Cytobacillus luteolus: one gene and its partner. The protein of the gene in region 2 interacts with the protein of the main gene of each other region in a pairwise test. Links are inferred from orthologs where the notes say so. Each region holds a gene or a part of one and is shown on either strand. Other genes may lie near its edges.

Region 1 (4,855 bases), on a different replicon or contig from region 2:
CCGATTGTGCAAGCACCAGCAGGGTTTCATATAATAAAAGCTCCAATTGAGAGAACACCATTTACTGTTCCTATTGATTGGATTACCATAGATATCGTAGATGAAATTGTTGAAGAGATTGATAGTGAGCCTATTAAACATGTAGATGAGAAGGTTGTATACCTAACTTTCGATGATGGACCAAGTAAACAAACAGAACAGATTTTACAAATCCTTGCTGACTATGATGCCAAGGCTACATTTTTTTATCTTGTCCCAAATATGATTGAGTTTCCAGACAAAGTGAGAGAAGTAGCAATGAACCATACAATTGGCCATCATGGTGTTAGTCATAACAAAGAAATCATTTATCGTTCAGCTTCTTCAGTTGTCGAGGAAATGATGGAGGGCCAAGATTATCTTTATGAATTAACCGGAATTTCATCCAACTTAATAAGAGCACCTTTTGGTAGTTCCCCATACATGGTGCCAGAGTACAAACAAGCGGTGAGGGATGCAGGATTTATTTTGTGGGATTGGACGATTGATAGCCGTGATTGGCAGTATCGTGATGGAAGATATATTGATGAAGTAATTACGCAATATGAAAAATTATCAAGTGACAAGCCAGTCGTTATTCTCCTTCATGAGCATATAGAAACGGTAGAACATTTACCTACCCTATTAAACTACTTTGCACAAAAAGGTTATACGTTTCGTTCACTGAATGAGTCGTTACCGGCTTATGTGAATCCTTACTAAAAACAAAAGCTACACTCCCTTATGAGAGTGTAGCTTTTTTTCCAAAATTATGTATGTTTAAATTAATTATACCATTATTATATCGGGGGCAAATTCGTATTTTGATACGGATGATTTTAAATAAAAGTAAAGTGGTTTAGATAAAGGAGTTGTTTATTTAATTGCAAAAAAAATTCAGGTGAATACACCTCACCTGAAAAAAGACTTAACATTCAAATAAACACACTCCTAATTTGATTATAAATGATAAAGACCTAGAAATCTAGTATTAGTAAAATTTTACATACGGTGGTATTGTAATAAAAGATTATACCGTATTTTACTAAGGAGATGCATAGATGAATAAAAATGGAGTGCGGCTATTACTAGGATTACTCTTGCTTATAGCTTCTGCAAAGCCTTTAATTGATATGATTAGGGAAGTGATTCTTGAAGAAAAGATAAATGATCGCTATGAATTACAACATTCATATGCAAAAGATGGCTGGCCCTCGATAATAGATACACCTGAGATTACAATAGGTAGTCAACATATAGGATTGGTTGAACAAAATACAGGGAAAAAGGCTCCACTTACACCATGGGACAAGAATGAAAAAGTACCCCCAGGTGATATTGTTACTATACAATTTGTTCTAAATGGAGAAGAAATTTCGACACCATCAGAGATTTGGCTTTCCAATCGTGATCGCGGAAGTCGCTACTTTTCCTGGATTGATATTCTAAAAGTAAAAGACCACCAAACCGGTGAAAATAGTATAGCCATCGTTCAAAGGGTTTCGGATGATGAAGTCCCAATGGAACAACGTGAATGGCGGATCTTTTATATCAATGAAGCAAGTGGTAAGTGGCGTGAGAAGAAAATTCAGTTTCAAAATCGTTCTGAAGATTTACTTGCTGTAAACCTTATTAACTTTTCAGGAACTAATCGATTGGCAATGGGTTATTATTCTGATATTTTGCATGCTTATCCAACGTATTTTTTCCCATTTCTGTATCCAGTGGGTTCTGGATTACTTGGAATGATACTAATACTAACCATCCTAACGAAGAGTTATCTCAAAAAAACGAATTTTTCGAAAAAACTTTTGAATCCGTTAAAATAGTATGTTATATTTTTCTAGAATAGTCTAGTAGAATAATAAATACATAAGGATTAGGTAGGGTGATTCGATGTCAGTAAGAGATGAATTACAATCATTAGTTGAAAAAATGAATACAAATCCGGAACATATCGAAAATGAAAAAGACAGAGTATATCAAGTGAATTTAGAAGAAAGCGGGCCTCTACAAATTGTTCTAACTAGTGGACGTGTTGAAGTAGTAGAAGGAACACCACATGAGGCAGAGGTAACACTTTTTCTAAATGAAAAGAACTTCTCGAAACTTTTAAAGGACGACCTAAATACGACGATGGCCTTTATGACAGGTGGCTTAAAGGTTGAAGGTAAGCTAGGGTTAGCTTTAAAGCTTCAGGAAATCGTAAAGTTATATCAATAAAAAAGACAGTGGCGATATTTCATGATGTGAGATATCGCATTTAATTTGGAGGAATAAGTCTCATTAAAATAAGTTGATGTTGTTCTCTTTTTTACGATATAATGAGATTACATTCAAAGGGGAGTAGCAATCACAATAAAGTCGTCATTTCAGGAAAAACATTCCTCGGCTTTGTTGGCAACATTTTGTTGTAAGCGAGACCTTTGCCAATTGCTTTGGTAAAGGTATGATGTAAAACGCTTTTACCAGGTAGTATGGGTAGAAGCGTTTTTTTTTTTGGCGCAGTTATGAGACAGTGTTTATTAACTAGTAGTGTTGGTTGTAGTGGAAGGACACGAGACTCCTGCGGGAGTAGCGGGACAGGTGAGACCCCACAGGAGCTGTGCTCCGAGGAGGCTCACCGCCCGCCCCGCGGAAAGCGAGTGTCCTGTAACGAAAATCAACACATAGTTTAAAAAAGCTTTGTTTTCATTAGCATATCTACAATGTAAGTAACATAAATGAAACTAATTAAGGTTTAAGAATGGGGGAGTTTTATGTTAAAGAAACTGTTAAAGATGTTTTTAAAACAACAATTACACAAAAACAAGCACCATAAGTACTCTAGCAGCGATTATAAAAAAATGAAGCACTTTGGTCATCCTTCAAAATACGGTAACCATTACTATAAGAAAAAAGGCAAATATAAATTTAGCTCGTTTAGTAGTTAAGAAGTAATATGTTCATTGTTGATTTACTTGAAAGAACCTTACCTAAAGGTACTGTGTTAAAAGAAAGGTATCGAATTGACCGCTTTTTAGGCAAGGGTGGATATGGTCTAGTATATATAGCCCTTGATATGGAAATAGGTCAAGAAGTAATTGTTAAGCAGCTTCGTAAGCGAAAGTATCGAACAGGGTTAGCGACATTTGAAAAAGAGGAAGCCATCCTAGGTTTGTTCCAACATTCATCGATTCCTGTCTGCTATGAACGATTCCAAGAAGGAAAAAGGCATTTTCTTGTTATGGAATGGATAAAGGCGAAAAACTTTGAGCAATTAATATTTGAAGAAGGTAAGACCTTTAATGAACGAGAGTCCTTTGAGGTGCTATTACAGGTCCTTCGAGTTGTAAAAATGATCCATGAAAAAGGAATTGTTCATCGAGATTTACGAATTCCAAACATCCTACTTAGAGAAAATGAGATTGTAATAATTGATTTTGGGTTGGCAGGTTATATACAACATGCATCCGAACAAGCATTTATTGAAGCAGAAGAGGTAAGGTTGTTTCGTGAAATTGCTTTTCGTTCAGATATTTACGGCTTAGGTCATTTTGTGCTATTTTTGCTTTATTCAAGCTATGAAGATAAGGCGAAGGAAAGAAGCTGGATGGAAGAGCTCTCATTAAGACCAAAGAGTCTAAAAATAATAAAGAGAATGCTTCAAATAGATAGTGGTTATCAAGATGTTGATCAACTAATTCAAGATGTAACTAATTTCGTGCAGAGCGTTCCTACTAATAAATGGTAGGGGCGTTTTCTTATTTATCTAAGCCTAAAAGCATTTCGCTATTCGAAGTATATTTATGCTTCAACAAAGTATACTAACAAAAAAAGGATGGTGAAATATGTCGATTGATTTTACTGTTATTTTAGCCATCTGGGTTATATTTCCATTAATCTTATACTTTGCTGTTCCACGTGACCGAGTAAGAGAAATGATTGCCGTCTTTTTGTTTTTTCAAATGTTAACGTGGTTGTTTAGTATCGTTATGACGAAGTTTGGTGTGTTATCTGCTCCGATTCGTGAATTTCCAGAGGCAACTAAAATTAATTTTTCTTCTGAATATATCGTTTTTCCAACAGCTGCAGTTTTGTTTCAACGATGGTATCCAGAAAATGGAGGGAAGATTAGGCAGGCACTTCATTATCTTTATACTGTAGGCGGAATTATTTTATTCTTATTTATTATAGGGAGAACAACTGATTTAATGGAGGCAAAACCCCAGACAAGTGCAATCAATTTTCTATTTGAACTTATGCTTTGTAGAAAATATATTATGTGGATGTTAAAAGGAGAGCCATTTACTAAATCGTTAAAAAGGCATGATGTTATATGAGTATAGAGTCGTTTATTGAACACTATGTTTGGATGATAACAGCCATTTCCGTGTTTTTTATTCCTAAGTATTATTATCGTAAAGCAAGTATATCCTTTTTATTTATGATTTTCGTATCATGGTTTTTAGGGATTCTTGTTGTTGAATACGATTTAATTGAGTATCCAAAAAGGTTCTTAGCTTCAGTTAACGAAACGAGTTTTACGTTTGAATTCTTTGTTTTTCCCGTGATTGGTATCTTTTATAATCTGTACTATCCTGCATCTTCAACTAAATGGAAACAGTTTTTTTATACTGCCGCTTTAACGACAGGAATAGTAATTCCAGAAATTATTGTAGAGAAATATACAGACCTAATTGAATATATAAACTGGACATGGTATATCTCATGGGGTAGTATTTTTGCTACATTAGCTCTATTACGATTCTTTTATAAGTGGTATTTTAAGAGTCAGTCATAAATGCTTTTTATATAAAAGTAATTGCTGTATTAAAAGCAGTAGAATAAAATTAGT
Region 2 (6,152 bases):
TTTCACTGATTTCGGTATCGTATTCGCTACGCATAGTATGCTGTTTTGTTCCAAGTCTATACGTATAGATTAGTCCAAAAGCCAATATAAGAATTACTAAAATTGAAAGAACAAGATTCAACTGCTCCATACTAAATCACCACCTTGTTTTTGTTACTTTCCCACAAAAACAAAGTCCTTATCCATAAATAAGATAAGGATATGTGTAAAATACTATAGAGCATCATGATCATATAAATAATCATAAGGTACATCTATAAATAGGTATAGATGGTCATCTAGTGGGTAAGAAAATGTCCTAATTATTTCTCCAGTCTCAATATCACTATATAAATCAGAAAGAATTCCGATTCGTTTCGTTCTCATTCGAAAAATTGTCTCAAGAAAATAAGGTCTCCAGCTCCAATTTTTCATATAATAATGCTCTTGAACAAGCCATTTATTGTCCTTCTTGAGAAGGTTGGCAGATTGTTGAAAACCATCCTCATCACAAATGTACATTCTAAAACTTTTATCATGTAATGTCTTACCCAAATAAGATAGGAACTCATTATATGATTCGTTCTTTTTAAATTTTACAAGAGCAGACTGTAGCTGAACATGAAATTCTTCAGATATAGTATACAGTGCTTCAAGCTTTCTCTTTTCATACTTAATAAATTGCTGAAACTCCTGCTTTAATCGCTCTTTTAGTAGATCTCTTTCAACAAATTCTCTAGCTGGTTTTTGAAGATAATAGCCTTGATAGTATCGACCGCCATTTTTCCAAGCATATTGGAGTTGAAAGGCAGATTCAATATCCTCATATAGAAGGGTTGCTCCTAACTTTCTTGCTAACAATGAAATAGAATAGACAACATCATGAAACGATTGGCTAATTTCGGTTTGACGTAAAACCTGCAGATCAATTTTTAAAATATCTGGAGTTAAAATACCTATTCTCTCTAAATTACTACTTTCTTTCCCAATATTATCAACAGCAATTTTTATTCCGTACGTTCGATAATAGGTAAGTAAATGATTTAGCTGTTCGATATCGCCTTGAAAGTTATGCTCAGTAATCTCAACTACAACATTGTTAAGGTCTAATCCTTTTTGTTGATAGGTTAAAAGCATTTCTAGAAATGCTTCCCCATGATCTAGCATTAATAAGTTTGCATTACGATTTATAAAGATTAGACTATGTTTATGAAATTCAGAAAATACTCCTAAAGCCTTTCTTAAAATTTCATTATCAACCTCTAAACGGAATTCCTCTGGAATGGTTTCATCATGAAAAAATGGACCTAAACTTTTTATACCTTGCTCAGTTTTTATCCTCCCAAACACCTCATATCCGATTACACATTGTTCATCCGCGCTAAAAATCGCCTGATAATAAGGTACAACTTGATCGATGTTTGCCATAATATCCAATGGATCCATCATGATTTCACCCCTACGTTCTAGCCTGTTATACAAGATTATACCATATGCTTTTAATCTACTCTAACTGAGGTAATTGAAAAAAACCTACTTTATCTAAAAGTAGGTTTCTAATCATTTTACATTGGAATCTAAAACGGGAATTGATTCAGCCATTGACCGCCATCCATCGTTATACATTCACCATTAATATATGCCGCTTCATCAGATAATAAGAAGTAAGCAAGACCCGCAATTTCTTCTGGAGTTCCTAACCTACCAAGAGGCACACTAGATAGTGTACGTTTAGCAGCTTCCTCTGACTCCCAAAGTCGGTCTGCTCCACCCGTACGTTCGATTGGACCTGGAGCAATTGCATTTACTCTTATCCCATATTTTCTGCCCCACTCAACTGCTAAGGTTCTAGTCATAGAAAGTACCCCTGCTTTTGCACTTGCAGAGTGCACAACTCCTGCTCCAGCATTCCACGCATATGTAGCAACCATATTAATAATACTTCCCTTTATCCCTTTTTCAATCCAATAGTTCCCAACAGCAGAACTACAGTAAAACGTTCCATTAAGAACAATATTAATCACTGAATTCCAACCATTTACAGATAACTTCTCTGCAGGTGTAATAAAATTCCCTGCAGCATTATTTACAAGAAAATCAATTCTCCCAAATGCTTTGTCAGTTTCATTAACCATATGTGAAACATGATCAGGTTGACGCACATCCATTTGAACTGGAAGCACCTGCCCCTCAAATGTTTCAATTTCTTGTTTTGTTGCTTCTAATTTTTCCAGAGTTCTACCAGTAATGACAACATAGGCTCCTTCTTTTGCAAACTTTTGAGCCATATATTTCCCCATTCCATTAGAACCACCAGTCACGATAACTACTTTCCCTTTCATTCTCCCACTCCCCCTGTTTATTTTTAAAATGAATGACTATTCATTTATTTTACCACTATTTATCGAAATTTTCTAATTTTATTTTAAGGGATATGGTTTGCATAAATTGTACTATTTTGTATAATGATGGAGATGCTAGTATAATCTGGGGGGATTTATGAGAAAACATCAGTCATCAATCATTAATGAAAATGATATTTTACTTGCATTAAGTTCAACAAATCAATTAATAAAAAGCCTACCTTTTTCAGAGATTGATAGGCAAAAGGTGTTTGTTAGTATTTCAGAATTAACACGGAATGTCATTATGCATGCAAAAGGTACAGGTGAATTTATCTGTGAAGTCAATGACAAAGGTGTTACCATAATCGTTAAAGACCGGGGGATTGGGATAAAATCTATATCCGATGTAATGAGCGGCATAAAAAACCCAAATTCACAAGGTTTAGGTCTTGGACTTCTAGGTGTAAAAAGACTAATGGATGAATTTTATATTAAATCATCTGAGGAAGGAGGAACGACAGTCATTGTCACAAAATGGATTAACCAGCAACGTAGAAAGTGACGAAAAGCTCAGACTAAACCGACTAGCCTCTATCGGACAATTATCTGCTGGGATTGCCCACGAAGTCCGTAATCCATTAACAGCAGTAAAAGGTTTTTTACAGCTAGTTAATGAAGATAAGTCTGAACCATATATCGATATTGCATTATCTGAACTAGACAATGCACTATCTACCCTGAATAACCTCTTACAAGTTTCTAAACCAGACTTAGAGGCTGAAAAATATGTCTCTATTAATCTGTGCTCTGAACTCGAAGCTATTCTCGCACTCTTTCAAGACCAAATCTATAGAGTGGAGATTATCAAAAGTTTTTCAAACTGTGACAAAGTAATCTTAGGACAAAAAAATGCACTTAAGAAAGCATTCTTCAATTTACTAAAAAATGCTTTCGAAGCTATAGAAGACCGCGGGTCAATAACTGTTGACCTCTATTCGTCAGGAGAAGAGCTTTGTGTTCGGATTAAAGATACTGGAGTGGGGATTCCTTCTGAAAAGCTGGAGCTGCTAGGGACTCCGTTTTTCTCAACTAAAGACAATGGAACAGGAATGGGCCTTACTCAAGTATTTACTACACTACATAAACACGGCGCGAAGGTTAAAGTGGAAAGCTTTGTAGGCATAGGAACGGCCTTCGATATCGTATTTCCAATCACACAAAAAAAGGAGTTTAAAGTAACCAACATGGATGGATTACAATACATAGAAAACCACAGCTTTAAGGAATTTTTATATTTTAATAAAGAAGTCTTCGATGAACTTTTAAAAAAACGCTCTCGAACAATTTTTGCTGAAATTAAAGATTCACCTATAACTGAAGATCATTTGCATGAAATTGCGTTAAGGATTGTTAGTTATTTAGATCAAGATTCGGAGCATGAGCTTTTAATTCTTGCTAAACAGCAGGGTGTAGAATGGGCAAAACATGACCTCCCTTCTATTATTAAGCTTGAGTGGTTCCAGGGGTTACGTAGTTTATATTGGGACTTTATGTATAACTACTTTAAAAATTGCGATGTGGAAATTGATGAATTTTTTAGCCTTGAAAAGAAGACTAATTACTATTTAGATATGTTTTTAAATCACTATATTATAAGTTTCAATGAATACAAGAACAATCTCTTCCATTCACAACGTGAGGTAATTGAAGAACTATCTGTTCCAATTATTCCATTAACAGATACAGTCGCTGTATTACCAATTGTAGGAACAATGGATACCTATCGTGCAAAAAAACTGCAAGAAAAAACACTGCGTGAGATTGAGAAAAATAAATTCAAAAAGATGATTATCGATTTATCAGGAGTTGCCTACCTCGATACAGCAGTAGTGGCGCATATGTTTAAAATAATTGATGGGTTTAGACTATTAGGTTGTAATGCTGTTGTAACTGGGATTCGTTCAGAGGTTGCTAATACCATGATTGAACTTGGAGTTGCGTTGGATGACAAAGTTGAAACAAGAGCAGACTTAAAACAAGCACTCGAGGATTTCAAAATTTTATAAGATAAAACATAGGTCTAGCCGTATGGCTTAGGCCTTATTTATATTCAATAAAGAGATTTAGTCAATGAGAAATGATATAATAGATTAATAAAAAATATGAGACAGGATTGTTTAGTAATATGGCAAAAAAATATTCACGTCGATTCTTTTTAAAGCGTATCATTTCTTCCATTGTTGGAGCATTTTTAGCGTCAGCCCTAGGTTATTATTATGCCAAATATATAGAACCTAAAATGATACATCTTACAAAGCATACAATTCAACATCCTCTTATCCCTAGTTCCTTTAATTTTAAGAAAATTGTTCAATTTAGTGACACCCATGTTGGTCCCTTTTTTACGATTGAACAATTAGAAGAAGTGGTCGAGAAAATAAATCAGACCAAACCGGATATTGTACTATTTACCGGTGATCTTCTTGATGAACCAAATAAATACCCTTTTCCAGAAACAATACCACCAATCCTTTCAAAGATCCAAGCTCCACTAGGGAAGTATTGTATCTATGGAAACCATGATCATGGTGGATACGGTACAGAAATTTATAAGGAGATTATGCATCAGGGGGGTTTTACTCTATTAAAGAACAGTTCTGCAATCATCTCCCAAGATGGAGAAAACATTGTGATTGCTGGACTAGATGATGCAATGTTAGGTAGGCCAGATTATACCCATACTTTCGCCTCCTTTTCTAAGGAGTCATTGTTCACCATTTTATTGGTTCATGAGCCTGATCTTGCACCACAATCTGCATATCATGGAGCACATATCCAGCTTTCTGGTCATAGTCATGGCGGCCAGATTCAGCTGCCTTTTCTAGGGCCTCTTGTTACTCCACCACTCGGAAGCAAATATTATGAGGGTACTCATACAATAGAGAATTTGACACTGTTCGTTAATAAGGGTCTTGGAACAACTCGCCTTCCTTTTCGCTTCTTAGCGATTCCAGAAATATCAGTTTACACGTTAAAAAGTCCACACTCTAAAGAGTAGTGTGGACTTTTTGTAGTTATTTTTTAAAATAATGGGCCTCTACGGTCTCTTCATTGATCGGTCTACTGAAAAAGTAACCTTGTGCTTTATCACATTTCATCTTTTTGAAGAAAATTGCTTGTTTCTCATCTTCCACACCTTCAGCAACGACGGATAAACCTAGGCTTTGGGCAAGATGAATAATTGTTGTGGTTATCGCCATATCTTTCTTATCCTGTAAGACCTCTCTAACAAAAGATTGATCAATTTTCAAAGTATCGATTGGAAAGTATTTAAGATAGCTTAATGAAGAATATCCTGTTCCAAAATCATCTACTGCTACTTTCACTCCAAGTTTCTTCAGTTCAGCTAGTGTATGTAAGGCTTCCTTCGAATCCTGTATAGCACCCTCAGTTATTTCAAACTCAAGATTATTGGAATCAATCTTATTCGTTAGTATGTTTCTCTCAATATAATTAACCAATCCAGGCTGTTGAAACTGTCTAGGTGATAAATTGACAGCGATTGAAATATCACTATACCCTGCTTCTTTCCAATCTCTAAGTTTTTTACAAACCTTTTCTATCACCCATTCTCCTATAGGAATGATAAGACCAGTTTCTTCAGCTAGTGGGATGAATTCTCCCGGAGAAATAAAACCAAGCTCTGGGTGATTCCACCTAATAAGTGCTTCGAAGCTTGTAGTTTCACCTGTTAGGAGGTCGATCTGAGGTTGATACAAAAGGACTAACTCATCACGTTCAATCGACTTTCTAAGTCCAGTCTCCAAT

Evidence for each region.
Region 1: the proteins of J2Z26_RS07500 (region 2) and J2Z26_RS03795 interact in binary tests that used the Bacillus subtilis proteins (3 or more experiments, as listed by UniProt). The link is inferred for Cytobacillus luteolus from one-to-one orthologs.

What each region holds. Positions count from the first base shown.
Region 1 is NZ_JAGGKM010000001.1:731,435-736,289, forward strand. What follows is about bases 1,956-4,855. They hold J2Z26_RS03795 (serine/threonine protein kinase), read left to right. Parts: upstream 1,956-2,959; coding sequence 2,960-3,751; downstream 3,752-4,855. Other genes in these bases: J2Z26_RS03785 (SCP2 sterol-binding domain-containing protein), read left to right, coding at 1,956-2,241; J2Z26_RS03790 (hypothetical protein), read left to right, coding at 2,778-2,951; J2Z26_RS03800 (CBO0543 family protein), read left to right, coding at 3,849-4,340; J2Z26_RS03805 (CBO0543 family protein), read left to right, coding at 4,337-4,801. Outside these bases: J2Z26_RS03775 (polysaccharide deacetylase family protein), read left to right, coding at 1-741; J2Z26_RS03780 (hypothetical protein), read left to right, coding at 1,080-1,847; more of J2Z26_RS03785, read left to right, coding at 1,915-1,955.
Region 2 is NZ_JAGGKM010000002.1:523,314-529,465, forward strand. The notes cover bases 1,468-4,182. They hold J2Z26_RS07500 (ATP-binding protein), read left to right. Parts: upstream 1,468-2,478; coding sequence 2,479-2,886; downstream 2,887-4,182. Other genes in these bases: fadH (2,4-dienoyl-CoA reductase), read right to left, coding at 1,557-2,321; J2Z26_RS07505 (ATP-binding protein), read left to right, coding at 2,849-4,182. In the rest of the region: J2Z26_RS07485 (hypothetical protein), read right to left, coding at 1-130; J2Z26_RS07490 (EAL-associated domain-containing protein), read right to left, coding at 214-1,428; more of J2Z26_RS07505, read left to right, coding at 4,183-4,390; J2Z26_RS07510 (metallophosphoesterase), read left to right, coding at 4,510-5,382; J2Z26_RS07515 (sensor domain-containing protein), read right to left, coding at 5,399-6,152. UniProt on the Bacillus subtilis protein: Provides the crucial link between the upstream module (communication of environmental stress) and the downstream module (integration of the environmental signals with signals of energy stress) that compose the signal transduction pathway controlling the sigma-B factor.